Linked DNA regions of Rhodopseudomonas palustris. The protein of the gene in region 2 interacts with the protein of the main gene of each other region in a pairwise test. Links are inferred from orthologs where the notes say so. Each region holds a gene or a part of one and is shown on either strand. Other genes may lie near its edges. The genes, in order: pheT and secD.

Region 1 (15,744 bases), 2.4 Mb from region 2 along the record:
CAATCCGGTGCCGATGCTGGTGTGCTCGCTCGCCGACGAGCGCATCGTCGCGGTCAACGACGCCGCGGTCGCGCATTACGGCTATTCGCCGTCGGAATTCGCCGCGCTGACGATCCGCCGGCTGCAGGCGTTCGAGACCGATCTGCCATGGGGCGGCGACGCCACCGACGAGGAACGCGCGGCGCGGACCTGGAAACACGTCCGGGCCGACGGCTCGCTGATCGATCTGGCGATCTACGCCCGGCAGCTCAACTATCAGGGCGAGCCGGCGGTGCTGCTGGCGCTGATGGACATCACCGAGCGCAAACGCGCCGAGATGCGGCTGGCCTTCATGGCGCATCACGACGGGCTGACCGGGCTACCGAACCGCAGCCTACTGCGCAAGAGGCTCGACGATATGCTGAGTCAGACCCGGCGCACCGGCGAGAAGATCGCCGTGCTGTTCGTCGGCGTCGATCACTTCAAGGCGGTCAACGACACGCTGGGGCACGCCGTCGGCGACAAGCTGCTGCGCGGAATCGCGCGCCGGCTGCGCTCGACGCTGCGCGAGGAAGACCCGCTGGCGCGGCTCAATTCCGACGAATTCGCCGTGGTCCAGACCGGGATCAAGCGGCCCGAGGACGTCACGCTGCTGGCCAAGCGGCTGCTCGGCGCGATCGCCGAGCCGTTTCTGCTCGAAGGCCATTCGGTGGTGGCGGGCGCCAGCATCGGCATCGCGGTGGCGCCGGTCGACGGCGACGATTCCGAAAAGCTGCTGATGAACGCCGACATGGCGCTGTCGCGCGCCAAGAAGGATTCGCGCGGCAGCTTCAGCTTCTTCGAGCCGGGGATGGACGCCCGCGCCCAGGCGCGGCGCAAGATCGAGACCGAACTGCGCACGGCGCTTCGCCACGAGGTGCTGCGGCCGTACTACCAGCCGCTGATCGCGCTCGCCGACGGCGGCGTCACCGGCTGCGAGGCGCTGGTGCGCTGGCCGCATCCGGAGCGCGGCATGATCTCGCCGGCGGAGTTCATCCCGGTCGCCGAGGACACCGGCCTGATCAACGCGATCGGCGCGCAGGTGCTGCGCCAGGCCTGCCACGACGCCGCGCGCTGGCCCGGCGACATCCGCGTCGCGGTCAATCTGTCGCCGCTGCAGTTCCGCGTCGGCAATCTGATGGCGACGGTGATGGACGCGCTGAAGCAGTCCGGCCTGCCGGCGCGCCGGCTCGAGCTGGAAATCACCGAGACGCTGCTGCTGGAAAAGAGCAGCCAGGTGATCGCCACGCTGCACGCGCTGCGCGCGCTCGGCGTCCGCATCTCGATGGACGATTTCGGCACCGGCTATTCGAGTCTGAGCTATCTGCGCAGCTTTCCGTTCGACAAGATCAAGATCGACCAGTCGTTCGTGCGCGGCGTCAGCGACAATCGCGAGGCCCAGGCGATCGTCCGCGCCATCATCAGCCTCGGCATGGGACTCGGCGTCACCATCACGGCCGAAGGCGTCGAGACCGAAGCCGAACTGAACTGGCTGCGCGACGAAGGCTGCCACGAGGCGCAGGGCTTCCTGTTCAGCGCGGCGCGGCCGAACGACGAGATCAAGGGGCTGCTGGAATTGCAGGGCGACGCCGATGGCGGCGAGGCCTCCTGCTCGGCTCGATGCGCGTAGCGTAGCAGGCTCCGCGACGAAGCAATCCAGGGGCTCAGTGCTCGGCGCGCTGGATTGCTTCGCTGCGCTCGCAATGACGGGGACAGGGCGTTGATTTGGCGGCCTGCATTTCCGGTCAGGCTCTCAGGATGACGCTTTGCCTGCGGCAAGCTGCGCTGAGGATGATGTCAGTGCATATAACCGACGCGCGTCACTTCTGACTCGCGCGGCGCCGTTTCCGTGTCAGCCGTTTCAGGAACGAGCGACGGCGCCGGGTCGGCAGGGTCGTGAAACGTGCTGAACGGGCCCGCCACCTCCGCGAGCGGCTTCTGCTTGTCGGCCCAGTGCAGCGCGGTGTAGTCGAAGCCGTTGACGATGGTCGGCTTCACCACTTCGAAATACGGCGAGATGTCGAAGTCGCGCGGCATGTACAGCGAGGAGTCGCGGATGTGCAGGATCTCGCGGCGCGCGGCGCGGCTGCCGGCCTTGGTGATCTTCGGCAGGATCGGATAGCGCACCGCGTCGAACGCCTGCGCGATCAGCGCCGAGCAGATGATCTTGGTCGGATCGCCGGAGCCGAGCGCGATCATCCGCCGCCGCCAGCGTTGCGGCACCGGCATCGGCACCAGGTAGCGCATCAGGTCGACGATGTTTTTGGTGTCGTAGCCGAAGCCGATCCGGTTGATGGCGTAGCGGCAGACGGTGTGGCGGTCCTCGTGCGACAGGCCGACCGGGCGGCAGATCCGGGTGTGATAGCCCAGATGCCGCGACAGCGGCGACGAGGTCACGCCCTCGCCGATATTCGCCTCGATCAGGACGTGCGGCTCGCCGTCGGGCTCGGCGGCGCCGTCGATCGGGCCGACATAGAGCGCGGCGTGCGACCAGGTCGACTGCGTCAGGTACTTGATGATGCCGGAGATCCGCGCATTGCCCTCGACCAGCAGCACGTCGCCGGGCTGCATGATGTTGCGCAGATGATCCGGCTCGCTCGGCGTGAACGGCTCGTAGCCCGGCTCTTCCTTCTGCAGATAGCCGGCGATGACCTTGCCGATGGCATCGAACACAATGCCCATCCGTTCACTCCCGCGACGTCGTCACGCTGCTGTTGGCCGGCTCATCATTGGGGAGAGCCGTTGCAATTTAGTTCATCGGTTCAGCCGCCCGGACACCGGACGTTGACCATGACCGTTGCCGCAGTGCAGCGATTGAGGCAGGTTGCGAGCCGAAGATGGGCATTCTGCGGCGTCGCGACGCAACCGGGCGCCGCGCGAAAATCGGGCGGAGTCCGAGGTTTTCGACGGCGTTTGGGTTAGACTGACGATGGCGCCCCGGCGCGGGACAATGCCGGGTTGTTCGGCCCTTGTCGCGGCCCGGCGCGGATATTTTCGGAAACCATGACATGACAATCTCCCGACGCCGCTTTCTCGGAGCCACCGCCGGCCTCGCCGTCGCGCCGATGTTCGGGGCGCGCGCGTCCGCGGCGCTGCCGCGCGAGGTCGATATCGTCGTGGTCGGCGCCGGCGCGGCCGGGATCGCGGCGGCGCGGCGGATCGCGGCGGCCGGCCGCAAGGTGATCGTGGTCGAGGCCGCGGCGCAGATCGGCGGCCGCTGCCTCACCGACACCACCAGCTTCGAGGCGCCGTTCGATCGCGGCGCGCGGTTCCTGCACAATCCGGACAGCAATCCGCTGGTCCGGCTGGCGCGCGGCGAAGGCCTCGACATCGCGGCGGCGCCGCCGGGCCAGAAGATCCGGATCGGCCGCCGCAACGCCCGGGCCCGCGAGACCGAGGATTTCCTCGCCACGCTGGTGCGCGCCAGCCGCGCCATCGGCGAGGCGTCGCGCGGCCGGGTCGACGTCTCCTGCGCGGCGGCGCTGCCGAAGGATCTCGGCGACTGGACCGCGACCACCGAATTCGTGATCGGCCCGGTCGCCACCGGCAAGGACGTCAGGGACCTGTCGGCGGTCGACGGTTTTCGCGCCCAGGACCGCATCGCCATCATCGGCGTGCGTCAGGGATTGGGCGTGCTGCTGACCAGGCTCGCGGCGGCGCTGCCGGTGACGCTGTCGACGCCGGTGACGCGCATCGTCTGGAGCGGCCGCGATATCGGCGTGGAGACGGCGTCAGGCAAGATCGCGGCGCGCGCGATCATTCTCACCGCCTCGACCAATGTGCTGAGTTCGGGCGCGATCGCGTTTTCGCCGGACCTGCCGAAGCGCCAGCTCGACGCCGCATCCAGGCTCGGGCTCGGCAGCTACGACCGGATCGCGCTGCAGTTCAAAGGCAATCCGCTCGGCCTGTCGCGCGACGAGATGATGATCGAGCAAAGTAACAGCGCCCGCACCGCGGTGCTGTCCGCCAACGTCAACGGCTCGTCGCTGTGCACGGTCGATGTCGCCGGCAGCTTCGGCCGCGAATTGTCGGCGCAGGGCGAGGCGGCGATGCAGGCCTTCGCGGTCGAGTGGCTGGGCAAGCTGTTCGGCAGCGATATCGCCGCCGCCGTCGAGCGCAAGGCGGCGACGCGGTGGAACGCCGCGCCTTACGTGCAGGGCGCGATGTCGGCGGCGTCGCCCGGCGGCGCGCCGTCGCGCAAGGTGCTGGCCGAGCCGCTCGGCAATCTGTTCATCGCCGGCGAGGCCACCAGCGAGGTGATGTGGGGCACCGTGCTGGGCGCGTGGGAATCCGGCGAGGCCGCCGCCGACGCCGCGCTGAAGCGGATCGGCCCGGCGAAGCCCGCGGCCGCGGCGGAGAAGCCGCAGCGCAAGCCGAAGAAGCGCCGCAGCCGCGAAGCCACCGGCGCGCCTGAGCGCTGGCCGGGCAGCCGGTAGAGACGCGCAAAGCAGCTCCGTGCACTGAGACCGTAAGCGCGACCCGCCCGCGACGAACTACCCGCGCAGCACGCCGCCGGTCTTCTTGGTGACTTCGGCGACGATCTTCTCTCCGACGGCGTCGATTTCCTGGTCGGTCATGGTCTTGTCGCGCGGCTGCAGCGTCACCGCGATCGCGATCGACTTCTTGTCCGGGTCGATGCCCTTGCCCTCATAGACGTCGAACACCCCGACCGAAGTAATCAGCTTCTTGTCGATGCCCTGGGCGGCGCGGACCAGGTCGGCGGCCGCGACCTTGCGGTCGACGATGAAGGCGAAGTCGCGCGACACCGGCTGGAACGCCGACAATTCCAGCGCCGGCTTGGCGCGGGTCGGGCGCTGCTTGGCGTCGGGGATCCGGTCGAGGATCACTTCGAATGCGACCAGCGGGCCGTCGGCGTGGAGCTGTTCGAGCACGCGCGGATGCAGCTCGCCGAAGTAACCCAGCACGTTCTGCGGCCCGATCTGGATCGCGCCGGAGCGGCCGGGATGCAGCCAGGCAGGCAGCTTGTTGGTTGCGATCTGCAGCCCCGCCATCGGCGCGCCGGCGGCGGCCAGCACCGCGAAGGCATCGGCCTTGGCGTCGAGCGCGGTGGCCGGCGCCGAGCCCGACCAGTGCCGGCCGAGGCCCTGCGACGAGGCGACGCCGCGGCGCACGCCGCTCGCCGCGATGAATTGATCCTGCGGCCGGTCGCCCTTGAAGATCTGCCCGACCTCGAACAGCGCCAGATCCGGCGTGCCGCGATCGGCGTTGGCCTGCGCGGCGGCGATCAGGCCCGGCAGCAGGCTCGGCCGCATGTCGGACAGATCCGACGCGATCGGATTGGCCAGCGCCAGCTCCGGCTGGCCGCCGCCGAAGGCTTCGGCGCTGGGTTTTGAGATGAACGACCAGGTCACCGCCTCGGTCAGGCCGCGTGCGGCGAGTGCGCGCTTGGCGCGGCGGGTGCGGGTCTGGATCTGGGTCAGCACCGGCTTGCGCGGGGCGTCGCCGCGTTCGAACGGCGTCATCGGCACCTTGTCGACGCCGACGATGCGGACGATCTCCTCGACGATGTCGGCCTTGCCGTGGACGTCGCTGCGCCACGACGGCACCGCGACCTTCACCACGGCGCCCGAACCCGCCACCATGAAACCGAGATGCGTCAGGATGCGGCGGACTTCGGTGAACGGCACTTCGATGCCGGCGAGCCGCTTCACTTCACTCAGCGGGAAGTCGATGATGCGGTCCTCGCCGAACGCATTGCCGACCACGACGGCTTCCGACGGCGTGCCGCCGCAGAACTGCATCACCAGATGCGTCGCGAGGTCGAGCCCCGGCATCATGAAGGCGGGATCGACGCCGCGCTCGAAGCGATAGCGCGCGTCGGTGTTGATGCCGAGTCTGCGGCCGGACTGCGCGATATTGATCTCGTTCCACAGCGCGGATTCGATCAGCACGTCGGTGGTGTCGTCCGAGCAGCCGGAGGCCTCGCCGCCCATGATGCCGGCGAGCGATTCGACGCCGTGCGCGTCGGCGATGACGCAGACGTTGCTGTCGAGCGTGTAGCTGCGGCCGTCGAGCGCCAGCAGCGTCTCGCCGTCGTTCGCGCGGCGCACGACCAGATCGCCCTCGACCTTCGCGGCGTCGAACACGTGCAGCGGGCGCGAGCGGTCGAAGGTCAGGAAGTTGGTGATGTCGACCAGCGCGTTGATCGGGCGCAGGCCGATCGCGGTGAGCCGCTGCTGCAGCCAGTCCGGCGACGGCCCGTTCTTGACGCCGCGCACCAGCCGCAGCGCGAAGCCGGGGCAGAGCTTGGCGTCTTCGACGCTGACCTTCACTGGGCAGGGGAATTCGCCCTTGATCGGCTTGATCGACGGGTTCTTGAACTTGCCCATGCCGGCGGCGGCGAGATCGCGCGCGATGCCGGAAATGCCGGCGCAGTCCTGCCGGTTCGGCGTCAGATTGATGTCGAGCACCGGATCGCCGAGCCCGGCCCATTCTGCAAAGCCCTGGCCGACCGGCGCGTCCGCCGGCAGCTCGATGATGCCGTCATGATCCTCGGAGAGCTCCAGCTCGGCGGCCGAGCACAGCATGCCGCGGCTCTCGACGCCGCGGATGTTGCCGATGCCCAGCGTGATGTTCTTCGCCGGGATGTAGGTGCCGGGCGGCGCGAACACGGTGACGAGCCCGGCGCGTGCATTCGGCGCGCCGCACACCACCTGCACCGGCGCGCCCGCGCCGGTGTCGACGCTGCAGACCTGCAGCTTGTCGGCGTTGGGATGCTTCTCGGCGGTCAGCACCAAGGCGATGGTGAACGGCGCCAGCGCCTTGGCCTTGTCCTCGATGCCCTCGACCTCGAGCCCGATCATGGTGAGCTTGTCGGCGAGCGCGTCGAGGGGCTCGTCGGTGTCGAGATGGTCTTTCAGCCAGGAGAGGGTGAGTTTCATCGGGTGTGACTTCCGTCTGGCGCTGTGCGTGTATCGTGCTGAATGGCGAGGCTCGGCCGCGCGTCGCCCTCACCCCAACCCTCTCCCGCAAGCGGGAGAGGGGGCGCGTCGTGCCGGATGGAGGGGCTGCGTGTCATGCTGTTAGTCCGCATCGTCCGTTGCAGGACGCTGCTTTGAATTGGTCTGTTCAGGCCGCTGCTTGGCCTCGCGCGCAGCGCGCTCCCTCTCCCGCTTGCGGGAGAGGGTTGGGGTGGGGGCACTTGCGGCAAGCACATCCGCAATGCTCTGCAGCACCCCGGCCCGATTGCTCATCACGTCGGCATTGCTGAAGCGAACAATCCGGAAGCCGCGCGCCTCGATCGCCGCCGTCCGCGACGCATCGGTGCGTTCGCCGTCGTCGGAAAAATGCTGGCCGCCGTCGATCTCGACCACCAGCTTCACCGAGTGGCAGGCGAAGTCGGCGATGAACGGCCCGATCGGCACCTGGCGGCGAAACGAGAATCCATTGAGCTGCTTGTCGCGCAGCGCCGCCCACATCAGCCGCTCGGCGTCGGTGGATGCCTTCCGCGGCTCGCGCGCATTGCGGCGCAGGCTGGGAGAGACCTTCCAGGTCGGCTGCTTCGGATCGTTCATCGCCAGCTCCGTGCCCGTGTCGCCCTCACCCGACCCTCTCCCGCAAGCGGGAGAGGGAGCGCGTCGTGCCGGGATGCGAGGCTTTCAATCATCTCAATGACAAATCATCTTCAACTAACAACGCCCGCGTTCAGCCGATGAGCTCCCGCAGCCGCGGCCTGCCCCCTCTCCCGCTTGCGGGAGAGGGCTGGGGTGAGGGCGACGCTTGTCGCAGCCTTCTCGTCCAGCGCGACACGCACGGCGACAGCGAAACTGCTCACGAACTCAATCCGCCCGCCAGCGTCGGGATGTCCAGCGGCTTGAAGCCGTAGTGATTGAGCCAGCGCGAATCCGCCTCGAACAATTGCCGCAGATCGCTCATGCCGTATTTCAGCATCGCGATGCGGTCGATGCCCATGCCCCAGGCGAAGCCCTGATACACGTCGGGATCGAGGCCGCAGGCGGTCAGCACGTTGGGGTGCACCATGCCGCAGCCGAGAATCTCCAGCCAGTCCTCGCCTTCGCCGAAGCGGATTTCGTCCTTGCCGCGGCGGCACTGGATGTCGACTTCCAGCGACGGCTCGGTGAACGGGAAGAACGACGGCCGGAACCGCATGTTGACGTTGTCGACCTCGAAGAACGCCTTGCAGAATTCGTGCAGGATCCACTTCAGGTGGCCGAGATGGCTGCCCTTGTCGATGACGAGACCCTCGACCTGATGGAACATCGGCGTGTGGGTCTGGTCAGAATCGCTGCGATAGGTGCGGCCGGGACAGATCACACGGATAGGCGGCTTCTGGCTCAGCATGGTGCGGACCTGCACCGGCGAGGTGTGAGTCCGCAGCAGCAGGCGCGAGCCGTCTTCCTTCGGATTGAAGTAGAAGGTGTCGTGCATCTCGCGGGCCGGATGGCCCTCGGGGAAGTTCAGCTTGGTGAAATTGTAGTCGTCGGTCTCGATGTCCGGACCTTCGGCGATCGCAAAGCCCATGTCGGCGAAGATCGCGGTGAGTTCGTCCCAGACCTGGCTGAGCGGATGGATCCGGCCGGCCTCGGCGAGCGGCTCGCGCAGCGGCAGGGTGACGTCGATCGTCTCGGACGCGAGTCTCGCGTCGAGCGCCGCGGCCTTGAGCACGTCGCGACGCGCGGTCAGCGCTTGCGTGACGGCCTCCTTGGCGAGGTTGATCGCCGCGCCCTCGGTCTTGCGCTGCTCGGGGTCCATCTTGCCGAGCGTGGCGAGCAGCGCCGAGATCGAGCCCTTCTTGCCGAGCGCGCCGACGCGCACCGCTTCGAGCGCGGCCTCGTCGGAGGCGGCGGCGATATCGGCGAGGATCTGGGTTTGTAGGTTTTCGAGATTGGACATGAGCCGCCGTTCCCCTCAAGAAGTCATGCCCGGGCTTGACCCGGGCATCCATCGCTTCTCGAAATGATGGATCGCCGGGTCAAGCCCGGCGATGACGGTCAACCTTGTATCAACCTCAGGCTACTCATGCAGCCTTGCAGCCTCAGGCCGCGAGCGCGGCCTTGGCCTTCTCGGCGATCGCCTGGAACGCCGCCGGTTCGGTGATCGCGAGGTCCGACAGCACCTTGCGGTCGACGATCACGCCCGATTTGGCGAGGCCGTTGATGAACACGCTGTAGGTCATGCCGAGCGGGCGCACCGCGGCGTTGATGCGCTGGATCCACAGCGCGCGGAACGTGCGCTTCTTGCGCTTGCGATCGCGGAAGGCGTATTGGCCGGCCTTGTCGACCGCGGCCTTGGCGGCCCGGATGGTGTTCTTGCGGCGGCCGCGGAAACCCTTGGCGGCCTTGTAGACTTTCTTATGCTTGGCGTGAGCCGTCACACCGCGTTTGACGCGAGCCATGACTGATCTCCTTCATCTGAAATTGGTTTGCTTGGCCGCGCGGACGCGGCCCGATGAGGCTGCCGCGCAAAGGCGCGGCGTGAACGGTCAGGCGTTCGGCAAGAAATACTTCTTGATGTTGTCGCCGTCGGTCTTGAAGATCACGCGGGTGCCGCGAAGCTGACGGATCTGCTTCTTGGTGCGCTTGATCATGCCGTGGCGCTTGCCGCGCTGGGCGGACATCACCTTACCGGTGGCGGTGACTTTGAAGCGCTTTTTGGCGCCCGATTTGGTCTTCAGCTTGGGCATTTGGCTCTCCTATGCCACGCGCAAAACGCGCCGGTGAGGCGCTGCGCAGGCTCAAAATGCTCGTTAGAGCGTTGAAGTTGCTCGGTTTGTTCCCTTGCGGGAAAAACCGGCAGGCTCATCGCCACGGCAGCCCTTGATCAGCCGGGCGACGAAGGTTGCGCTTATGGCAGAGCGCGGCCGGATTGGCAACGGATAACGCCGCGCAGCGCGGGCCCGCCGCCGGCCCGGCCCGGCCCCGGCCGAATGACGAACCTTTCGGCGCCCAGCCTCGTCGCATACTCCGTAGACACATTTTCAGTCGATACTTCGCAGCATATGCGCCGAGGCCGACCGTTCGCATCCCCGCCGGTCGCCGCTTCATTGTCGGAGACTCCCATGACGTGCTCTGTCAGCTCACCTTCCGGACGGTTCGGCGGCCTCGCCCGGACCGGCTTCGTCGCCGCCGCCGCTCTGGGGCTGGGGCTGGTCGCGGCCGCCGGCGACGCCGAGGCGGCGAAACGGCGCGCCGTCGGCCATTTCGACGGCGTCTGGAACGTGGTGTTCGCCACCAGGGCCGGCAATTGCAGCCCGACCTACAACGCGCCGTTCGCCGTGCAGGGCCGCCGGGTCTCCTCGGCCGGCGGCGGCAAGGTCACGGGCGGGATCACCGGCGGCGGCAATGTCGCGGTCAAGATCTCGGTCGGCGCCTCGGTCGCCAGGGGCCGCGGCCGGCTGTCGGGCAATTCCGGCACCGGGATCTGGAGCGGCCTGATCCAGGGCGACCGCTGCCGCGGCGTCTGGCAGGCGACGCGGCGCTGAGTCGGGCGGTCGCCGCGAGGATCAACCCTCCCCTGGAGGGGGAGGGTCGCTCGCGCCAGCGAGCGGGGTGGGGTGGCGAAGAGTTCGTCCGCCGTGCCCGCTTCTCACCCCACCCCGTCACGCATCCCGCTCCGCGGGCTGCGTGCCGACCCTCCCCCTCCAGGGGAGGGTGAAGAGAGCGCCGCCGCAATCCTCGATATCAGGGTGAGGGTGGGGGCGACGCGGGCACGGCTCTTGATCGTGAGCGGAGGCTATCGCCCGAACAGCCGGTCCATCAGCCAGCCGTCGAGGCCGCTGTCGGCTTCGGGGCGGACATTGGCGCGGGCGGGTTGCGGGCGGGCGGCGCCGGCGGCCGGGACGTTGACGATCTGGGTCTCGCCGCGCGGTCCGGCCTGCGCGATGGTGCCGCCGGCCGCGGAGCTGCCTGCGACCAGCGGGCCGCCGCTCCAGCCGCCGCCGGGCAGCGGCTGCGGCGCGGTGCCTTTCAGCGCCTCGCGCATGAAGCGGGTCCAGACGTCGACCGGCAGGCCGCCGCCGGTCGCCTTCCGGGTCGGCGAATTATCGTCATTGCCGAGCCAGACGCCGGTGACCAGCGCCCCGGTGTAGCCGATGAACCAGGCGTCGCGGAAATCCTGGCTGGTGCCGGTCTTGCCGGCGGCAGTCCAGCCCGGCAGGTCGGCCTTCTTGGCGGTGCCGGATTGCAGCGTCTCCCGCATCATGGTGTTCATCATCGCCACCGCGCGCGGATCGACGACGCGGTTCGGCGGATCGTTCGGTCGCGCATAGAGCAGCTTGTTGCCGCTCGCGGTGCGGATCCGGTCGACGACATGCGGCGACGCCGCCAGCCCGCCATTGGCGAACGGCGCGTAGGCGCCGACCAGTTCCAGCACCGACACTTCCGAGGTGCCGAGCGCGATCGAGGCGTTGGCCTCGAGCTTGGAGGCGATGCCGAGCCGGTGCGCGGTTCGCACCACGTTCTTCGGCCCGACCTCGAGCCCGAGCCGCACCGCGACGGTGTTCAGCGACATCGACAGCGCCTGGGTCAGCGTCACCGCGCCGAAATATTCGTGGGTGTAGTTCTCCGGCCGCCAGCCCTTGACGTCGACCGGCGCGTCCTGCCGGATCGTCTCCGGCGTCAGCCCGGCCTCGATCGCGGTGAGATACACGAACGGCTTGAACGCCGAGCCCGGCTGCCGCTTGGCGGTGACGGCGCGGTTGAACTGGCTGTCGGCGTAGTTGCGGCCGCCGATCATCGCCCGCACCGCGCCGTCCGGCGTCATCGCCACCAGCGCGCCCTGCGAGACCTTGAATTTCACGCTCTTGGCGGCGAGCTCGTCGATGATCGCGGCTTCGGCTTCGGCCTGCAGTTTCGGATCGATCGAGGTTTCGACCACGATCGACTGGTCGATCTGCCCGACCAGATCGTCGAGCACCTCGCCGATCCAGTCGGCGACGTAGTTGATGGTGCCGGCGCCGGTCGGCTTGACGGTGTAGACCGGATTGGCGATCGCCGCCTGCGCCTGCTTGTCGGTGATGAAATCGGCGTCGGCCATCGCGGCGAGCACCAGCCGGGCGCGCTTCTCGGCGCCCTCCGGGTTGCGGTTCGGCGCCAGCCGCGACGGCGATTTGACGAGGCCCGCGAGCATCGCCGCCTCGACCAGCGTCACCGCCCTGGCCGATTTGCCGAAATATTTCTGCGACGCCGCCTCGATGCCGTAGGCGCCGGAGCCGAAATACACCCGGTTGAGATAGAGCTCGAGAATCTCGGTCTTGGAGTGCTTGCGCTCCAGCCACAGCGCCAGTTCGACCTCCTGCAGCTTGCGCATCAGGGTGCGGTCCTGGGTCAGGAACAGGTTCTTGGCGAGCTGCTGGGTCAGCGTCGAGCCGCCCTGCGACACGCCGCGATGCAGCACGTTGGCGACCGCGGCGCGCGCGATGCCCATCGGGTCGACGCCGAAATGCTGATAGAAGCGACGGTCCTCGATGGCGATGAACGCCTTCGGCAGATAAGGCGGCAATTCCTTCAGCGCCACATTGGTGCCGGCCATCTCGCCGCGCACCGCGAGCTGGCTGCCGTCGGCGCCGACGATGGTGATGGTCGGCGGCCGCTTCGGAATCTCCAGCGACTGGATCGGCGGCAGATGCGCGCCGACCCACACCATCAGTCCGACCACCCCCAGCACCGCCCAGATGCCGGCGACCGCGGTCCAGTACACGGTGCGGGTGACGAGCCGGCGCAATCCGCCCTTGCGGCGCGATTTGCCGCGGGCCTTGCGTCCGCCGCCGCCGGTTTTGGCGGCCTGCGGTTTGGCCTGAGTTTTGGGCTTCTTCGGACGGTCGTCGTCGGCCACGCTGACCCGATCCTGCGGGCTGAGGCGCAGGCCGGACAGCGATTCGGCCAAGCCGAATTTCGGCTCCCGCCGTTCGCCGGCTTTGTTCTTGCCCACCGCCATTCGCAACGCCCACGCCGACCGATGCGGGACCGTAACGAAGCGGGTTTAAGGCCCGGTAAAGCCATGGTTAAGGTCGGGTTCCAGGGTTCCGGCGATTGCGGCGGAAACCCGCGAAGGTCGGCCTTGAGGCATCTCAATCGGCCTTGCCGGCGGCCTGCGATAGATCGTCCGCCAGCGAGCAACGACGAGAGCCATTGATGACCCGGGTGCTGAAGACCGCCGATGAGATCGAAACCCTGCTGCTGCGCGACGTCCGCCAGCAGCGGCATTGCGACAAGGTCGAGGCGATCCGGATTCGCCCGTGCCCGCCCGACGAGGACAGCAACGGCGCCAACTGGAAGGTCGCCTCGGTCGATCCCGGCCAGGCCAGCCGGGAATTCGCCGGCGCCGCCGTGATGATCGCGATGGACCGGCTGCAGCGCGAGGTCAGCGTCGCTCCCGGCGAATGAGCTCAGCGCGGGAACGAGTTCGCGATCGCGCCGCCGTTGCGGGCCTCAGTGGTAATCGCGCCGGGGCGGGGCGATGCCGATCTCGCCCATCAGCCAGCTCTTCATCTTGGCGCGGCTGGCGAAGCGCTTGGCTTCCTGCAGCAGTTCCTCGCGCTCGTCGCCTTCCGGCGTCAGCGCCGCTTCGATGTACTTGGCGACCGCCAGTTCTTCGAGCTGTTCGACGGTGAAATAGCGATTGGATTCTGCTCTCATCGTGATCTCGCCGCACAAGCGGCGCTCCCGAAGTCGTCCGCATCAGCGTGTCTGTTGCGAAGTCATTCGACGACGATTCGAGCAATCCTGTCTGTCACGTTTTGACCGCAGCGTTGCCCGGCCGGTTTCAACCAACGATCAATATTGCCGACTGAGTTACCGGTTAGTTGTGCGTAGTTCTACGCGCCGGTTCGATCGGTATCCGGTGGTTTCCCGCGCGTCGCCCCGGGCGGCGATCCGCATCGCGCCCGGGGCGAGGTTCGCGTCGCGCCGCCTCACATCGCGGCGTCGTCCTCGAGGATCGGGCCGAACAGTTCCCAGCGCTCGCCGTTGAACTTCATCATCCGCAACTGCTTGTTGACGCGGAAGTCGGTCGGCGAGGTGTTGATCGACATGCCCGGCAGCGACAGGTCGAGCGTGACGTTCTTCAGGTTGGCGGCCTGCTTCATGATGTTGTCGCGGGTGAGGTTGTCGCCGCACTGCTTCAGGATCTGGACCAGCAGCTCCGCGGTGGAATAGCCGTAGGAGTTGACCGTGTTCATCTTGTCGCCCTCGGGATAGTACTTGTCCATGAAGGCGAAGTACTTCTTGACGCCCGGGTCGTCGGCCCATTGCGGGTCGGCGGGGTCTTTACCGTAATTGACGCTGATGATGCCCTTGGAGATGTCGAGGCCGGCGGGCTTCAGCGTCGCCGACACCGGGCTGGCGTTGATGTCGAGGATGTGCACCGGGTTCCAGCCGAGATCGGCGACTTTCTTGATCGCCTGCGCGGCGAAGCGCGGCGTCGAGGCGTCGTACAGCAGCGTGGCGCCGGCGGATTTCAGCTTGACGATCTGCGAGTCGACGGTCGGGTCGGTGAGTTCGTAGGACGTCTCCGCCACGATCATCTTGTCGGCCTTGTCGCCGAGGCCGGCCCTGAGCCCGATGACGTAGTCGCGGCCGAGATCGTCGTTCTGGAACAGCACGCCGATCTTGGCGTCGGGGTGGTTCTTCAGGATGTAGCGCGCGTAGATCCGCCCCTCGGTCTGGTAATTCGGGTTGTAGCCCATCGTCCAGGGGAAGTTCTTGGGATCGGTGAACCGCGTCGCGCCGGTGGCCGCGAGCAGTTGCGGCACCTTCTTGGCGTTGAGATATTTCTGCACCGCGGCGTTGGACGGCGTGCCGATGATCTGGAAGGTCAGCAGCACCTCGTCGCTCTCGACCAGCTTGCGGACCTGCTCGACCGCCTTCGGCGGCGAATAGGCGTCGTCGTACTGGATCAGGTTGACCTTGCGGCCGTTGATGCCGCCCTGGTCGTTGATCATCCGCATATAGGCGGCCTGGGTCTTGCCGATGCCCGCATAGGCCGAGGCCGGACCGGAGAACGGCACGGTCTGGCCGATCTTGATCTCGGTATCGGTGGCGCCGGTATCGTATTTCTTCTGGGCCGCAGCCGGGGCGGCAGTGAGCACAATCGCAGCAACAGCCGCCGTGGCGGCCTGAAACAGGCTCTTCATCGGTCGTCGACTCCCTGTGGCTCGTGACCGGCGGTCTTCTGTGAAGCCGCCGTTAGCAGGGAGTGTGGATCAGCACCGCAACTCTGGCAATGGCGCCGTGGCTTGCGAATCGGGGCGGGCCTCGCGCGTGCGGTGCAACTAAGCCTGGGCCAGCCAGGCCAGGATCAGCGCCAGCGCCGCCGGTGCGGCCTGCACATAGAGGATGCGCCGGCTGACGCTCCAGGCGCCGTACAGGCCGGCGACGATCACGCAGCCGAGGAAGAACGTCTGGAGCTGCAGCGCGACGGCGGGATCGGGATGCAGCAGGCTCCAGATCAGGCCGGCGGCGAGAAAGCCGTTGTAGAGGCCCTGATTGGCGGCGAGCACCGCGGAGGCGGCCGCCTTCTCGGGCGTGTTGCGGAAGGTCTTCAGTCCGAGCGGCCGGGTCCAGAGAAACATCTCCAGCACCAGAAAATAGACGTGCAGCGCCGCGACCAGCGCGACCAGCGTAGCGGCGACGGCGTTCACGACAACCCTCCGGATGCAGACAACAGCGTCGGCCGCATGATAGTAGCACAGCCGATACGGGACAAAGCAACGGGGGGAATGAATGACCGGCCATGTCGACCCGACCA
Region 2 (15,601 bases):
GATTTGGCGCTGTCGCGGCCTTTCATGTCGAATAGGTACAGGCCGCCTTCGTGTTGCGGATCGTAAGCCAACATATGTAGGCCAGACCGCCCGTAGTGCGCTAACGTGCTGGCGTTGTCGTGCAGTACGTCGTTGTACTCCTGTCGCGCGCGATGCGACTTTGCAAAGTGCAACATCCAGTAGTTCCATCCGTTCGGATTGTGAATAGAAAACGGGCTAACATAGCTGGCGCATCGCTCGAACGCTTCAAACACAAGCCGCTCAGTAGCGCCAAGCCACGCTTGATTGTTCATCATTAGCCCGAGATTTGACACGCTGTCCGCGTCAACTCCAATCGGATTTAGGCGTGCGTTCAACGCATTTGGATCAGTCTTTTTCAAGAACGAAATCAAGGCCTCAATGGCGAAAGTGTAGAAAATCTCAGGTGACGAAAACGAGGCGATTATGTCGGTAAGCGTTTCGTGCGCTACGCGACTGTTGCCGCACTGATCCAGATTAAACAGAACGCTTTGCACTCGATTGTATTGCAGAAACTCACGTATCTCGGCGCAGACGCTTTCGAATTCCTGCTGCCGGTAGTGAACTTCAAGATGAAGACGTGGCTCACTTTCCTTAATCCCGGCGAGCAGAGGCGCGACGTGCTGCTTTAGGATTTCAATAGCGCCGGGATCGAAATCGTTGAAGATTAGTACACATTCTATATCTAATGGCGACATGCCTTCATTAGCGCGTCTCAGGTTCAGTTCGATTGAAGCGGCACGCAATTCCTCAATGAAGATCAACGGCGATCCCGATGCGCCACAATTGTAGACGCCGCCGCCAGCGAATCCATCAACTATTGCAAATCGGAACTTTGATTGCTGCGGAAGCTGGCAACGGACCCTAATGTAACGGGCAAAGTACTGTCGGATGATTTGGTGCTTGCGGCGCGAATGTTCTTCTAACGTCGCGCCATCTTTCCACGTGTAAGGCTTTGCAACCATAAATACCCCCGGCGACCGGGTCTAGGCTCCGATCGTTCGATCTAATGCTGGCATCCCATCCCAGTGTTGACCGCGATACTCGCGGCCGTTCGCCTTCTTGGATCGCCGCTTGTTATCTTTACCCCAAGTGCCCCACTGCTTAAAAAAGAAGGTGGTGTTGAAACGCTCACACTGTTCGTAAATTTCGTCGATCCATTCTTCGCGGATCGGTCTTGCGGAACGACCGCTTTCGCCACCCACAATCGCCCAATCAATTCCGCATAAATCAACCGCGCCGACCGATCCTATCAAGGGTTCGAACGACAAGAAACGGATTGCTGCTGGCACTGTGCGTAAGTGATCGATGCGATCTACAACAGCGCCATTTTCAACACTCGTCCCCAGCCATACGTTCGGGAGAACGGTAGCAAGGTGGGATCGCACGAAGGTGCTCATCCGCGCCGGGCGTTTTGTTAAGATCTGATAGTGATGACGCGGCGTGTCCCGCATCACATCCCATACCTTATTTATGAAGGCGTCGCTCACCCGTTCGTGGAATAGATCGCTCATCGAGTTGACGAAGATCTTCTTTGGCTTCCGCCACCGGTACGGGATTGCAAGCGCGTCGGCATCTTCGCGCACGACGCCATTCCAGATAACTCGTTTTGAACTTCTCCGCGTTAAGCCAGCGTATTTCGCAACCTGCATGGCTTGCAGGCGGCGAGCCATTTCCATCGCGTAACAGTTGGTGCAGCCCGCGCTTACGATCGTGCAGCCGACCACGGGGTTCCACGTGGCATCGGTCCATTCGATCTGTGTTTCAGCCATCGTTCGCCCCAGTGCAGCACTTATAGGAAAGTGACCAAAAATAGTTCACAATCCACAAAAATGCGGATTGACGCCATCACTCGCCAATTGGGCATCCCGCAGCAGGCTGTACCGTCTGGGAAGCTCCACTTCGATGAAGCGAGCGACATCTATAGATGCCGCGTGTGGCCCCGTCACACCCGAATTTGAATCGCCCTCCCGCCCCCACCCGTCTACACTCCCCCCCATGACCCGCCTCACCGCCCTCACGCTCGCAATCACCCTCGCGCTGCTTCCCCTCGCCGCCTCGGCGGCTTCGCCCAAGAAGCACGCCAAGCGGGCGCAGAGCAGCGGCCTGCCCGGCTATGTGCAGCCGCCGAGCAATTCCGTGCCGCTGTTCATGCAGAAGTTGTCCCGCTCGCAGCGGGCGATGCTGCGGCCGAAGCGGCCGTGGTACATCGATCCGACGCCGGAATATTATCGCTGGAACGGCGGCTGGGCCGGCGAATGGCGCTATCTCGGCCGGCCGGGCTTCTATCGCGGCCGCTACAATGGCGGCAGCTTCGGGCCTTGCTGGACGCAGACGCCGATCGGGCCGGTGTGGAACTGCGGCTGAGGCCGGTCCACAGTCTCTCAGTCGTCGGTGCGTAGCTCACGCATCCGCTTGCACGGCCCGGATGTCGTCCGCCGTCAGGCGCGGATGCTCGGCGATGATCTCCGCGGTCGATAGTCCGGCGCCGAGTTTGCGCAGGATCAGTTCCACCGGAATGCGCGTGCCCCGCACGACCGGCTTGCCGCCCATCACGTCGGGATCGATCTGGATACGTTCGTGGCGCATGATATGGACTATAGCATAATTCATGGCGCCTGCCATGCTCCGGCTGGAGCCTCGGCCGGACTTGCTCGACGCGACCTTTGAACCGGATCTCGCTCGAACCCCATTGCCTCCCCCGCCCCACCCGGTCCAATACTGCCGCCATGGCCTATGCCGATTTCAAGACCTTCCTGCGCGAACTGTACGAAGGCGCGTCGCCGCGCGGCGTGGTGTTTCGCTATGGCGTGCTGGCGTTCGACATCGTCACGGTGCTGTTCATCATCGGCACCTCATTCGTGCCGTCGAACGACCTCGTCGAGACGCTGGACGTGGTGTTCGGCGCGCTGATCCTGATCGATTTCGCCGCAAGGCTGCTGATCAGCCGGCACCGAATGAAGGATTTCACCCGGCTCGCGACCTGGACCGACATCATCGCGATCGTGTCGTTCCTGGCGCCGCTCGCCGGCGAGGGCGGCGGCTTCCTGCGCATCCTGCGCACGCTGCGGCTGCTGCACGACTACCAGATGCTGTCGCGGCTGCGCAACGACAGTGACTTCTTCCGCCGCAACGAGGAAGTCGTGATCGCCGTGACCAATCTGGCGGTGTTCATCTTCGTGATGACGGCGATCGTCTACGAGACCCAGCGCTCGCACAATCAGCAGATCGCCAACTACGCCGACGCGCTGTATTTCACCGTCACCGCGCTGACCACCACCGGCTTCGGCGACATCACGCTACCGGGAACGGTCGGCCGGCTGATCAGCGTCGCGATCATGATCTTCGGCGTCACGCTGTTCTTCAATCTGGCGCGGGCGCTGATTAGTCCGAACAAGGTGCGTTTCCCCTGCCCGGTCTGCGGCCTGCAGCGCCACGATGTCGACGCGGTGCACTGCAAGGCGTGCGGTACCGTGCTGAACATTCCCGATGAGGGGCGGTGAGCTAGACGTTTCGTCGATTGATTGAAGCGATATGGCCCTTGCCAGATGCACTGACCCCTCATCCTGAGGAGCCCGGCAAAGCCGGGCGTCTCGAAGGATGGGGCGACGATGCAGTGCCGGCGACGCATGGTTCGAGACGGCGCTTCGCGCCTCCTCGCCATGAAGTTGTGCCTGTGGAGAGTATCCCAGAACGCCAATGCTGATTCCATCGGAGACAGAACGGCTCTAGCGCAGCCCGGTGCCCTTGCAACGCTGGCAGGTCACCACCTTGTCGCCCTTCTTCAGCGTGCCCTTGCCTTCGCAATTCTTGCACTTCTGTTTCTTCTTGACGTTGGGGCCCTTTTCGTTGGCCATGGTGCTCTCCCGATGCGAAGCGGCCGATGCGGCGCCCGCCCTCCATAGCATCGTTCGACCGGCCGCGGCGAATATCGGACGAGGATCAGCCCTTCGCCTTGGGGATTCCCCGTATTGCGCCCGCCCCATCGTCATGGCTTAAGCGCGCATGTCTTCGGCACACACGTCTTCGGCACGCATGTCTTCGGCACCCATCGACAACCGCGGCGCCCGCCGCAATCACCCACATGCGAGACACCGCGACGCCCTTGAAATCGCGGGGCGCGACTCCACCTGAAAGCCATCGGTGCTGCCAGGGGTGGCGGTGAAATCATCGACTGAAACTGAATCAAGGGGGACGCCATGAGCGGGACGACGATCGCAGCCAGCGTGCGCGACAACAAGGCGCAAAGCCGCTTCGAACTCGATGCCTATGGCGAGATCGCTTTTGCGAATTATCGCCGCGCCAACGGCCACGTCGTCATCACCCACACCGAAACGCCGGCGCCGCTACGCGGCCGCGGCATCGCCACCGGCCTGGTCCGCGGTGCGCTGGATTTGATTCGCGCCGACGGCCTGAAGGTCACCGCCGGCTGCGGCTTCGTCGCCGATTATCTCGACGCCCATCCGGAATATGCCGACCTGACGCGATAGAGCGTTTCATCGATTGATTGAAGCGATCTGGCGCTTGCCGGATGCACTGACTCCTCATCCTGAGGAGCCCGGCGAAGCCGGGCGTCTCGAAGGATGGGAAACGCGCACGGCCCGCGCACATGGTTCGAGACGGCGCTTCGCGCCTCCTCACCATGAGGTTGTGCCTGTGGTGAGAGTCCTGGAGCGGCCACTGCTGATTCCACCGGAGGCAGAACGGCTAGGCAGTATCCTCGAATCGTCAGACGGCATCGCAAACAGAAAGACCCGCGCGAGCGGGCCTTTCGATCGCACCGAATGCTGCCGGATCAGTCCTTGAGATCGTCCGGCACTTTGCCGCCATTGGCGGCGAGCTTGGCCATCACCTGCTTGTGCAGCCAGATGTTCATGCTGGCGCTGTCGCCGGTGTCGCCGGTGTAGCCGAGTTCCTTGGCGAGCTCCTTGCGCGCCGACAGGCTGGAGTCGATGTCGAGCGCCTTCATCAGGTCGACGATCGAGGTGCGCCATTCCAGCTTCTCGCCCTTGGCCTTCACGGCCTGGTCGAGGATCGGGGCGACATCGACGGTGCCCGCCGAGGTCTGCGCCGGTGCCGTTCCTGCAGCCGCAGGCGTCGGCTCCGCGCTGCCGCCCGGCGCGGCGTCTGCCTTGCTGCCGAAAATCGCGCCCATGATCTTGCCGAAAATGCTCATTGGTCTCTCCAGGTAATGGACTCGGGTGATGGTCTCTTGGCCGGGCCGCGGCGATCTGCGCCGCGCCCGGCAGGCGAAGCTACCGCGTCGCGGCGAGCTTGCCAAATATGTCAACGCCGTGAAGCCGGGGATGGTGCAGCGCGAATGAACTAATTATTTGTTCGCATCTGCACGCAAACAGCCCGACCCTGGTGGAACTAATCGGCGCCGCAACTAACTGCGCCGCGCGGCGCCGCGACAAATCCGCTCTCACCGAAGCGTGAGCAACCTGCGGGTGCGATCGGCGTTAGGCTATCGTCACAGGTCGCGGCAAAGCCCAGGTCACAGGACCAGTTCGCTCGTTGCTCTCGCGTCTGGTTGAAGTGCTCCTGATCGTTTCCGCGCCCAGATAAGCCCGGCCCGCCGCCATCCGGCGAAGGATCCGGCTCACAGCACGTGATCATCACCTGTGCTCACATGGGAGAAACGCGCATGGCCACGATCCACCCCGCCAAAGCCACCGATGCCCGCCCGCTCGGCGCGGCGGCCGAGCCGCCGGTCCGCCGCATCGCGCTCGCCGATCTGCACGACGCGCTGCGGCGCGGCTGGGACGACTTCAAGGCGGTGCCGAGCCACGCCGTCATGCTGTGCGTGATCTATCCGGTGCTCGGCCTGGTGCTGGCGCGGCTCGTGCTCGGCTATTCGGTGCTGCCGCTGCTGTTTCCGCTCGCCGCCGGCTTCGCGCTGATCGGGCCGTTTGCGGCGCTCGGGCTGTACGAGTTGAGCCGCCGCCGCGAAGCCGGCGAGGACGCTTCGGCGTGGCACGCCTTCGACGTGCTGCGCTCGCCCTCGTTCGGCGCGATGCTCGGGCTCGGCGCGATCCTGCTCGCCGTGTTCGTGGTGTGGATCGCGACCGCGCAGGGAATCTACGTGTCCACCTTCGGCCATGTGCCCGCTGCGGCGATCCCCGATTTCGTCACCCGGGTCCTGACCACGCCGGAAGGCTGGAGCCTGATCGCGATCGGCTGCGGCGTCGGCTTCCTGTTCGCGGTGGCGGCGCTGTGCGTCAGCGTGGTGGCGTTTCCGATGATGCTCGATCGTCAGGCCGGGGTCGGCGAAGCGGTCACGGCGTCGCTGCGCGTCGTCGCCCGCAACCCGATCGAGATTGCCGCCTGGGGCCTGATCGTCGCCGCGCTGCTGGTGCTGGGCTCGCTGCCGGCGTTCCTCGGCCTGGCGGTGGTCATCCCGCTGCTCGGCCATGCCACGTGGCACCTCTACCGCAAGGTGATCGAGCCCAATCCCCATCCGCCGCAGATTCCGCCGGCGAGCCCGATCAAGCGCTCCGCGGCCGACTTCCCGGCGACGCTGCTGCAGTGGAAGCGCAAGGGAAGCTGAGCGTCTCCGAACGGACGCTCCAATGCCACCGGCCGCTCCTGGGCGCCGGTGGCATTTTGGTGTTGTGCATTGCGGTAAATCAAATGACGCCCCGACATGAACAACCATTCAGCATGCGCTCAGCGCATACTATCTGAAGCGATTTAACTAGTCGATTAACTTGCCGCCCGGAATTCGACTTCATCTCCTCGATTCAAAATTCGTTATGGAGGCTTGAGTTCTGCCGTATAAGTGCATTATATTGCCGCTTCCGGTGTCTGGTTGCCGCCGGGAACCCGCTGTGCGTCTGGCTCCCAACCATGCGAGAGCCACACAGCTCTGCGCGGAAGAGTTAATCATTCCTTCCCAAAGGTATGTCCATATCGCCTAGCTGCGGTGCAGCATTTACGCTGCTGGTTGCGGCGACTCTGCCCTATATTCCAGTCAACGGTTCGGCCGACGAAGAACTGAACCGTGAACTAAGGAGACTATCCATGTTGCTTTCGCTCATCCGCGCCCTCCGGGCGTTCCGGGATTATCAGCGCAACCTCGCTGAACTCTCGCAGCTCAGTGATCGCGAACTGGCCGATATCGGACTCGACCGCTCGGACATCCCGCGCGTGGCGTCCGGTCACTTCAATGGCTGACCGTCCGAACCGACCTGCTCGCCGATAGCGCCCGCGTCATCGCGGGCGTTGTCGTATCCGGCCCCCGGAGCGGCCCGCGGACCTGACCGCGAGGGCCCGAAACGGATTTGACCCGCCGCTGAAACGCGCTAGCTGTAGCGCATGACCAGCGCTGTTCATCCCACCCAACCCGTTCATATCATCGGCGCCGGCCTCGCCGGCTCGGAAGCCGCCTGGCAGGTGGCGCGCGCCGGCGTGCGCGTCGTGCTGCACGAGATGCGGCCGCACCGGACCACCGAGGCGCACAAGACCGACGGCCTCGCCGAACTGGTCTGCTCCAATTCGTTCCGCTCCGACGACGCCGCCAACAACGCGGTCGGCCTGCTGCATGCCGAAATGCGCCGGCTCGGCTCGCTGGTGATGCGCGCGGCCGACGCCAATCAGGTCCCGGCCGGCGGCGCACTGGCGGTCGATCGCGACGGCTTCTCCGCCGCCGTGACCCAGGCGCTGGCCGAGCATCCACTGATCGAGATCCGTCGCGAGGAGATCGGCGGCCTGCCGCCGGACGACTGGGGCAACGTCATCGTCGCCACCGGCCCGCTGACCTCGGCGCCATTGGCCGAGGCGATCCGCGCGCTGACCGACGAATCGGCACTGGCGTTCTTCGACGCGATCGCCCCGATCGTGCATCGCGACACGATCGACATGTCGATCGCCTGGTTTCAGTCGCGCTACGACAAGGCCGGCCCCGGCGGCAGCGGCGCCGACTATCTCAACTGCCCGATGACTCGCGAGCAGTACGACGCCTTCGTCGATGCGCTGATCGCGGGCGACAAGGTCGACTTCAAGGATTGGGAGAAGGACACGCCGTATTTCGACGGCTGCCTGCCGATCGAGGTGATGGCCGAGCGCGGCCGCGAGACGCTGCGCCACGGGCCGATGAAGCCGGTCGGGCTGACCAATCCGCACAACCCGACGGTCAAGGCCTACGCCATCGTCCAGCTCCGCCAGGACAACAAGCTCGGCACGCTGTTCAACATGGTCGGCTTCCAGACCAAGCTGAACTACGCCGCGCAGCAACGCGTCTTCCGCACCATCCCGGGGCTGGAAAATGCTGAGTTTGCAAGGCTTGGCGGGCTGCATCGCAACACGTTTCTGAACTCGCCGAAGCTGCTCGATGAAAGCCTGCGGCTGCGCGCCGCGCCGCGGCTGCGCTTCGCCGGGCAGATGACCGGCTGCGAGGGCTATGTCGAATCCGCCGGCATCGGCCTCCTCGCCGGGCTCAACGCCGCCGCCGACGCGCTCGGCCGATCCATGACGCCGCCGCCGCCGACCATCGCGCTCGGCGCCCTGCTCGGCCACATCACCGGCGGCCATATCGAGACCATCGACGCCGGCCCGCGCTCCTTCCAGCCGATGAACATCAATTTCGGCCTGTTCCCGCCGCTGGCCAACGCGCCGACCCACGGCCCCGACGGCAAGAAGCTGCGCGGCCCGGAAAAGTCGGTCGCCAAGAAGCAGGCACTCAGCGCGCGCGCGCTGGCGGATCTGGATTCCTGGATCGCTGAAAGCCTGAAGCTGCCGGCGGCGGCGTGAGCCCAGGCACCGTGGACCGACTTCACTGAGTCGCCACATGTTACTCCGTCATCCTGAGGCGCCGCCGCGCAGCGGCGGCCTCGAAGGATGGACCGCAAGTGCCGTCTCCGCACCCTTCGAGGCTCGCCGAAGATGGCGAGCACCTCAGGATGACGGCTCTTTGCTTGTCGCAAAGCTCTGGAGGGCCGCACTACATTCTGAAAACGTGCGTCCGCGATGCCTTCCACAGCGTCCACAGCGTCGCCAGCCGAGAGCGTTCGAACGGCGCGAACAGGTCGGTGTCGGCCTGTGCCATGCGGTCGAGATCGCGCCGGACGAGTGCCAGCGGCAGGAAGGCGCGCCTCACAGCCTGCGGCATCTCGCCGAGCAGCTTCAGCGCGGTGTCGAGATGGCGCAGCGCCTCGGCGATCAGCTCGTCGAGCGCCTGCCGCAGCGCCGGCGTTTCGCGGCCCGCATAGGCCTCGGCCTCGCCGCTGCCGTTCCGCGCCAGAATGTCCAGCGGCACGAAACACTGCCGCCGCGACGCATCGATCGGCAGCCGCGCGACTACGCGCCCAAACCCCTGTGCCAGGCCGGCGTGGCGGGCGAGATGATCGACCGCCTCCGAGCCCTGATCGAGCATCCGCGCCGCCAGCGCGAACAGCGCGCCGTCGGTGTCGGCGGCATACGCCTCGAGCACGTCGAGCGTCGGCATCGGATCGTTGTAGAGGTCGAACAGATGCGCCTCGATCAGCTGCGCCAGAGCCGCGACCGGCAATCCGTGCTGCCCGATCGCGCGCAGCAATTCGGCGGCGACCGGATTGCCCTCGATGCCGCCATGCGCGGTGCCGGCCAGCGTGTCGGTCCACCATTGCAGCCTGATCTCGCCCGGCAGCGGCTGGCTGACCTGGTCGCGGACGCGGACGATCTCGACGTTGAAGGCGTACAGCGCCAGCAGCGCGCGCCGGCGTGGCGGCTCGACGAACAGCGTCGCGGCATAGCGGTCGAAATCGTGGCTGCGCACCAGTTCGGCGCAGAACGCCGCAGAGGCGTCGCCGTCGCCGCTCGCGCTCATGGCACCGCGATCAGCGCCGCGGCGACGCGGCGGCGCTCGCCGATCATGATGTTGTAGGTCCGCACCGCCGGTCCGGTCTGCATCACGTCCAGCACGATGCCCACGGCGCGGAGCTGATCACGCAACGGACGCGGCGCGATCCAGACGTCGGTGCCGGTGCCGACGATCAGCGTGTCGATCGCATTGGCGTGGTCGAACACCCGCTTCAGCGCATAGCGGTCGATCTGCTCGGGCCGGGTGACGTCCCAGCCCCACACAGCCTCGGGCAGGAACAGCAGCGAGCCGACATGCGACATCTCGCCGAAATAGAACCCACCTTTGCCGTAGGCCTCGACCGAGGCCGTGCGCGGAAAATGCGGGATCTCCGGGCGATCCGCCAAAGCTCAGCGCTTCCCCGACTTCACGGGCTTCTTCGGCTTCTCGGCCGTCTGCGGAATCGCGGCGCCCTCGGGCGTCGTCAGCGCCGCGGCCTTCTCCGACCTTTCGGTTTTTTCCGACGGATCGTCCAGCCGATGCGTGCCGACGCCGAGATAGATCAGGATCGGGGCCGCGATGAAGATCGAGGTGTAGGTGCCGACCAGCACCACGCCGAACATCATCACCGCGGTGAAGGAGTGGATCGCATTGCCGCCGAACAGCAGCAGTGCGAACAGCGCCAGCGTCACGGTGACGTGGGTGATGATCGAGCGCGACAGCGTCGAGTTGATCGATTCGTTCAGAAGCTGCGGCATCGGCATCTTCTTGTAGCGCCGCAGCATCTCGCGGATTCGATCGTAGATCACGACGGTGTCGTTCAGCGAGTAGCCGAGAATCGTCAGCAGCGCCGCGATACTGGTGAGGTCGAAATCGACCTGGCTGATCGACATGAATCCGATCGTCAGCACGATGTCGTGGACGTTGGCGATCATCGCGCCGAGCGCGAACTGCCATTCGAACCGGAACCAGAGATAGACCAGGATGCCGAGAATCGCGAGCATCAGGCCGAGCATGCCGTAGGCCAGGAGCTCGCTGGAAACCCGCGGGCCGACCACTTCGACGCGGCGATATTCGACGGATTCGCCGAGCGCGCCGCGGACCTTCTGCACCGCCTCCTGCTGCGCGGCGTCGCCGCCGGGCTGTTCGGCGACACGGATCAGCACCTCGGACGGACCGCCGAACTGCTGGAGCTGGACGTCGCCGAGCCCGAGCTTGCTGAGCGTCGCCCGCATCCCGGCGATATCCGCGGTGCCGGACTTGTCACGGACCTCGAGCAGCGTTCCGCCCTTGAAGTCGATGCCGAAATTCAGCCCGTGGGTGAAGAACAGAGTGATCGCGACGATCGACAGCAGCGCCGAGATCGGAAAGCTGATCCGGCGGAACTGGGTGAAGTCGAAATGGGTAACGTCTGGCACGATCCGCAGCGACGGCAGCCAGCCCATGATGCTGACGACAGTCAGCACCACGACCAACCCGCCCAGCCCGATCAAAATCCACTGTGTCGATGTCACTTGCAGCTCTCTCGGATGGGGGGCGTCAGATCGGCACGGTGTGCGGCCGCTTCCACCGCACCCAGGTGGCGACGATCAGTCGGGTCACGGTGAAGGCGGTGAACACGGTGGTGATGATGCCGATGCCGAGCGTCACCGCGAAGCCGCGCACCGGACCGGTGCCGATGTAGAACAGCACCGCGGCGGCGATGAAGGTGGTGATGTTGGAATCGAGAATCGTCGACAGTGCCCGCTTGAAGCCGGCGTCGATCGCCGAGATCGCGTTGCGGCCGGCGCGCAGCTCCTCGCGGATGCGCTCGTAGATCAGCACGTTCGAGTCCACCGCGATGCCGACGGTGAGCACCACGCCAGCGATGCCGGGCAGCGTCAGCGTGGCGTTGAGCAGCGACAGCACGCCGAAGATCATCGCCACGTTGACCGCCACCGCGATGTTGGCGAACACGCCGAACAGCCGGTAGGTCAGCAGCATGAAGATGATCACGAGGATCGAGCCGACATAGGCCGCGAGTTCGCCCTTCTCGATCGAATCCTGGCCGAGGCCGGGGCCGACGGTGCGTTCCTCGATGATCGTCAGCGGCGCCGGCAGCGCGCCGGCGCGCAGCAGGATCGCGAGGTCGTTGGCGCCCTGAACGGTGAAGCTGCCCGAGATCTGGCCGGAGCCGCCGGTGATCGGCTCGCGGATCACGGGTGCGGAAATCACCTCGTTGTCGAGCACGATCGCGAACGGCTGGCCGACATTCTCGGTGGTGGCGCGGGCGAATTTGCGCGCGCCGTTGGTGTTGAAGCGGAAGCTGACGATCGGCTCGCTGGTGCGCTGGTCGAAGCCCGGCTGGGCGTCGGTCAGATCAGCGCCGGACACCAGCACCTGCTTCTTGATGACATATGGCTGCTTCGGCGACGACGAACTCATCAGCACATCGGAATCCGACGGCGCGCGGCCGGCCTGCGCCTGCTCGGGCGACACCGAGGAATCGACCATGCGGAAGTCGAGCTTGGCGGTCTTGCCGAGCAGCTCCTTCAATCGGGTCGGGTCCTGCAGACCCGGCACCTGGACGAGAATGCGGTCGGCGCCCTGGCGCTGGATCAGCGGCTCGACGGTGCCGAGTTCATTGACGCGGCGCTCCACAATCTGGATCGACTGGTCGACCGACTGGCGCACCCGTTCGGCGATCGCCGCCGCCGGCACCGTCAGCCGGATCAGGCCCCCGCCTGCGTCGGTGACGTCGAGGCTGCGCTGGCCGTTACTGCCGAGCAACCCGCCGAGCGGCTGCGACAGCTCGCGCAGCTTGGTGAGCGCGGTCGGAACCTCGTTCTCCTTGCTGATCCGGACCTCGACCTGATCGCCCTTCGTCGCCAGTCCGGTATAGGCGATCCGGGCTTCGCGCAGCACCCGGCGCGCATCGTCGCGCACCGAATCGAGCTTGTCCTTCTTGACCGAATTGGCGTCGACCTCGAGCAGGATGTGCGAACCACCCTGCAGGTCGAGGCCCAGCACCAGATGGCGCTGCGCCCATTTCGGCCAGGTCTTGACGGTGTGGTCGGGGAAGAAGTTCGGAACGGCGCAAAGGCACACCGCCAGCGCCGTCACAATGACCGCCAGCGCCTTCCACCGTGTGAAATACAGCATCGAGTTGTCCCGTCAGAAACCTGAGAAGGCGCAGCGACCGCGTCAGCTCGACGCGGTGTCGTCCTTGGCCGAGTCCTTGGCCGATTCGGCCTTGTCGTCGGCGTCCTTGTCCTTGGCCTTGCCCTTGCCCTTCTCGGGAACGTCCTTGACCGGCTCACCCTTGGCGCGGACGCCGGTGATCATCTGGCGCATCTGACGCGCGCGGACGCCGTCGGCAAGCTCGAACTCGATCTGGTCGTCGTCGACGACCTTGGTGACTTTGCCGACCAGGCCGCCCGAGGTGATGATGGTGTCGCCGCGGCGAATGTTCTTCACCAGTTCGGCGTGCTCCTTCACCTTGCGCTGCTGCGGACGCAGGATCAGGAAATACATGATGACGAAGATCAGCGCGAACGGCAGCAGCGACATCAGCATGCTGTTGGCGTCGCCGCCGGCGGCAGCAGCCTGAGCAAATGCAGGAGTAACAAACATCCGGATTCCCCGTGAAAAAAGCGAGCCGGCGCGGCGCGGGGGCGACGTCCGGGGGGCGCAAATTCGCGCGGACTATAGCGGCCGCGGTCCCAATTGCAACGCTGCCAACCCTCTCATTTGCCCTCCGTTTCCGCCGCTTGCCCGGCCTGTCGCAGACCGATATGGCTGCCGAAACAGGAAGTGCAAGCATGGCCCGGAAGACCAAATCCAAACCCGCCCGCCCGGCGGCAAAGAAACCCGCCGCCAAGCGCCGCAGCACCGCGCCCAAGCCCGCCGCAGCGGCCCCGGATTCGGCGACGCTGGAGCGCATCGCGCGGGCGCTGGAAGGCATTTCCGCACATCTTTCGGGCAGTTCCGCCCCGTCTGCGCAGGCGACGCTGGCCGGGGCCGAGGCCTTCGTCTGGCATCCGGAGGGACGGCTCGCGCCGGTTCCCAAGGTCAGCCGCGTCGATCTCGACCTGCTGCAGGGCATCGACCGGATGCGCGACACCCTGATCGACAATACCGTGCGATTCGCGACCGGCCTGCCCGCCAATAACGCTTTGTTGTGGGGCGCGCGCGGCATGGGCAAATCGTCGCTGGTCAAGGCGGCTCACGCTCATGTCAACGCCCGGCCCGACGTCGCCGGCACGCTGAAGCTGATCGAGATCCACCGCGAGGACATCGAGAGCCTGCCGGCGCTGATGACGCTGCTGCGCGCTTCCGACGATCGCTTCATCGTGTTCTGCGACGACCTGTCGTTCGACGGCAACGACGCCTCGTACAAATCGCTCAAGGCGGTGCTCGAGGGCGGCATCGAGGGCCGGCCCGACAATGTGATTCTGTACGCGACCTCCAACCGCCGGCATCTGCTGGCGCGCGAGATGGTCGAGAACGAGCGCTCGACCGCGATCAATCCCGGCGAGGCGGTCGAGGAGAAGGTGTCACTGTCCGACCGCTTCGGGCTGTGGCTCGGCTTCCACAAATGCAGCCAGGACGAATTCCTGACGATGGTGCGCGGCTATTGCGCCCATTACGGGATCAGCGTCGACGACGACACGCTGCAGCGCGAGGCGCTGGAATGGTCGACCACGCGCGGCTCGCGCTCCGGCCGCGTCGCCTGGCAGTTCGTGCAGGACCTCGCCGGCCGGCTGAAGGTGCGGCTCGGCGGCAAGTAATCGGATCTCATGAACTCTTTGCGTCATTGCGAGGAGCGCAGCGACGAAGCAATCCAGCTCTGGGCGAAGGACTGGATTGCTTCGCTGCGCTCGCAATGACGGCGCGGAGAGTTTTTCATCCGAAAGCGAACGCTCACAAGACCAAGAAAAATGCCCGACCTTGCGGCCGGGCATTTCGCTTGTCAGGCACTTCCCTCGACGGCGTTGCTCAGGCGCCGTTGAGGAACTTGAGCGGATCGACCGGGGACGATCCCTTGCGGATCTCGAAGTGAAGCTGCGGTGAGCCGACTTCGCCGGTCTGTCCGGATTTCGCGATGGTCTGGCCGCGCTTGATGGTCTCGCCGCGCTTGACCATCAGTTCGCTGGCATGGGCGTAGGCGGTGACGTAGCCGTTGGAATGCCGCACCAGCACCAGATTGCCGTAGCCTTTCAGCTCGTTGCCCGAATAGGCCACGACGCCGTCCTCGGCCGCCTTGATCGGGGTGCCTTCCGGCACCGCGAGGTTGATGCCGTCGTTCGACTTGCCGTTGGTCTTGGCACCGTAGGCGGTGATGACGCGGCCGCGCACCGGCCAGCGGAAGCTCGGCAGCGCGCCGGTCGCCTCCGCCGCCTTGACCGGCGAGGCTTCGGCAGGCTCGGCCGCCGCAGGCGTTTCGGTCGGCGAGACCAGGCGCGCCTTCTGCACAGGATCGGCCGGCGCCGCGGCGGCCATCCGCACCGGCGGTGCGGCGACGGGCGCGGCAGCGACCGGGGCCGGAGCGGCGGCGGGAGGCGCCGCTGCGGTCGCGCGGCTGCCCGGCACGTTGATCTTCATGCCGGGTTTGAGCCGCGTGTTGGTGTCGAGACGATTGGCGCGGGCCAGCTCGCTCAGCGAGATGTTGTTGCGGCGGGCGATGTTCATCAGCGTATCGCCGCTGTTGACGTAGTGCACCCGCGGCGGCGTCGCGGCGGCGACCGGCGCGGGGGCCGAAGCGACCGGACGGGCGACCGGCGGCGCAGCGGCCGGCGCCTGCAGGGTGGCGGTGCGGCTCGGGAT

The links.
Region 1: the proteins of secD (region 2) and pheT interact in binary tests that used the Escherichia coli proteins (3 or more experiments, as listed by UniProt). The link is inferred for Rhodopseudomonas palustris from one-to-one orthologs.

What each region holds. Positions count from the first base shown.
Region 1 is NZ_CP140155.1:3,721,580-3,737,323, reverse strand. What follows is about bases 4,217-7,266. They hold pheT (phenylalanine--tRNA ligase subunit beta), read right to left. Parts: upstream 6,921-7,266; coding sequence 4,512-6,920; downstream 4,217-4,511. Other genes in these bases: SR870_RS16840 (endonuclease domain-containing protein), read right to left, coding at 7,062-7,266; SR870_RS16850 (NAD(P)/FAD-dependent oxidoreductase), read left to right, coding at 4,217-4,454. Outside these bases: SR870_RS16860 (putative bifunctional diguanylate cyclase/phosphodiesterase), read left to right, coding at 1-1,648; SR870_RS16855 (YiiX/YebB-like N1pC/P60 family cysteine hydrolase), read right to left, coding at 1,816-2,700; more of SR870_RS16850, read left to right, coding at 3,027-4,216; more of SR870_RS16840, read right to left, coding at 7,267-7,553; pheS (phenylalanine--tRNA ligase subunit alpha), read right to left, coding at 7,810-8,892; rplT (50S ribosomal protein L20), read right to left, coding at 9,035-9,394; rpmI (50S ribosomal protein L35), read right to left, coding at 9,482-9,682; SR870_RS16820 (hypothetical protein), read left to right, coding at 10,058-10,480; SR870_RS16815 (transglycosylase domain-containing protein), read right to left, coding at 10,732-12,933; SR870_RS16810 (hypothetical protein), read left to right, coding at 13,131-13,382; SR870_RS16805 (hypothetical protein), read right to left, coding at 13,428-13,634; SR870_RS16800 (ABC transporter substrate-binding protein), read right to left, coding at 13,910-15,130; SR870_RS16795 (DUF1304 domain-containing protein), read right to left, coding at 15,269-15,637; SR870_RS16790 (DUF1330 domain-containing protein), read left to right, coding at 15,720-15,744.
Region 2 is NZ_CP140155.1:1,364,604-1,380,204, reverse strand. Bases 10,637-13,543 are described here. They hold secD (protein translocase subunit SecD), read right to left. Parts: upstream 12,938-13,543; coding sequence 11,336-12,937; downstream 10,637-11,335. Other genes in these bases: yajC (preprotein translocase subunit YajC), read right to left, coding at 12,980-13,408; secF (protein translocase subunit SecF), read right to left, coding at 10,637-11,310. Also shown: SR870_RS06115 (three-Cys-motif partner protein TcmP), read right to left, coding at 1-983; SR870_RS06110 (DUF5131 family protein), read right to left, coding at 1,005-1,790; SR870_RS06105 (hypothetical protein), read left to right, coding at 2,017-2,385; SR870_RS06100 (DUF433 domain-containing protein), read right to left, coding at 2,422-2,643; SR870_RS06095 (ion transporter), read left to right, coding at 2,748-3,521; SR870_RS06090 (hypothetical protein), read right to left, coding at 3,747-3,875; SR870_RS06085 (GNAT family N-acetyltransferase), read left to right, coding at 4,218-4,508; SR870_RS06080 (DUF3597 domain-containing protein), read right to left, coding at 4,814-5,194; SR870_RS06075 (DUF2189 domain-containing protein), read left to right, coding at 5,666-6,568; SR870_RS06070 (DUF1127 domain-containing protein), read left to right, coding at 7,042-7,194; methylenetetrahydrofolate--tRNA-(uracil(54)-C(5))-methyltransferase (FADH(2)-oxidizing) TrmFO, read left to right, coding at 7,336-8,769; SR870_RS06060 (phytoene/squalene synthase family protein), read right to left, coding at 8,960-9,823; SR870_RS06055 (Mth938-like domain-containing protein), read right to left, coding at 9,820-10,203; more of secF, read right to left, coding at 10,207-10,636; SR870_RS06035 (ATP-binding protein), read left to right, coding at 13,597-14,565; SR870_RS06030 (peptidoglycan DD-metalloendopeptidase family protein), read right to left, coding at 14,774-15,601. UniProt on the Escherichia coli protein: Part of the Sec protein translocase complex. Interacts with the SecYEG preprotein conducting channel. SecDF uses the proton motive force (PMF) to complete protein translocation after the ATP-dependent function of SecA.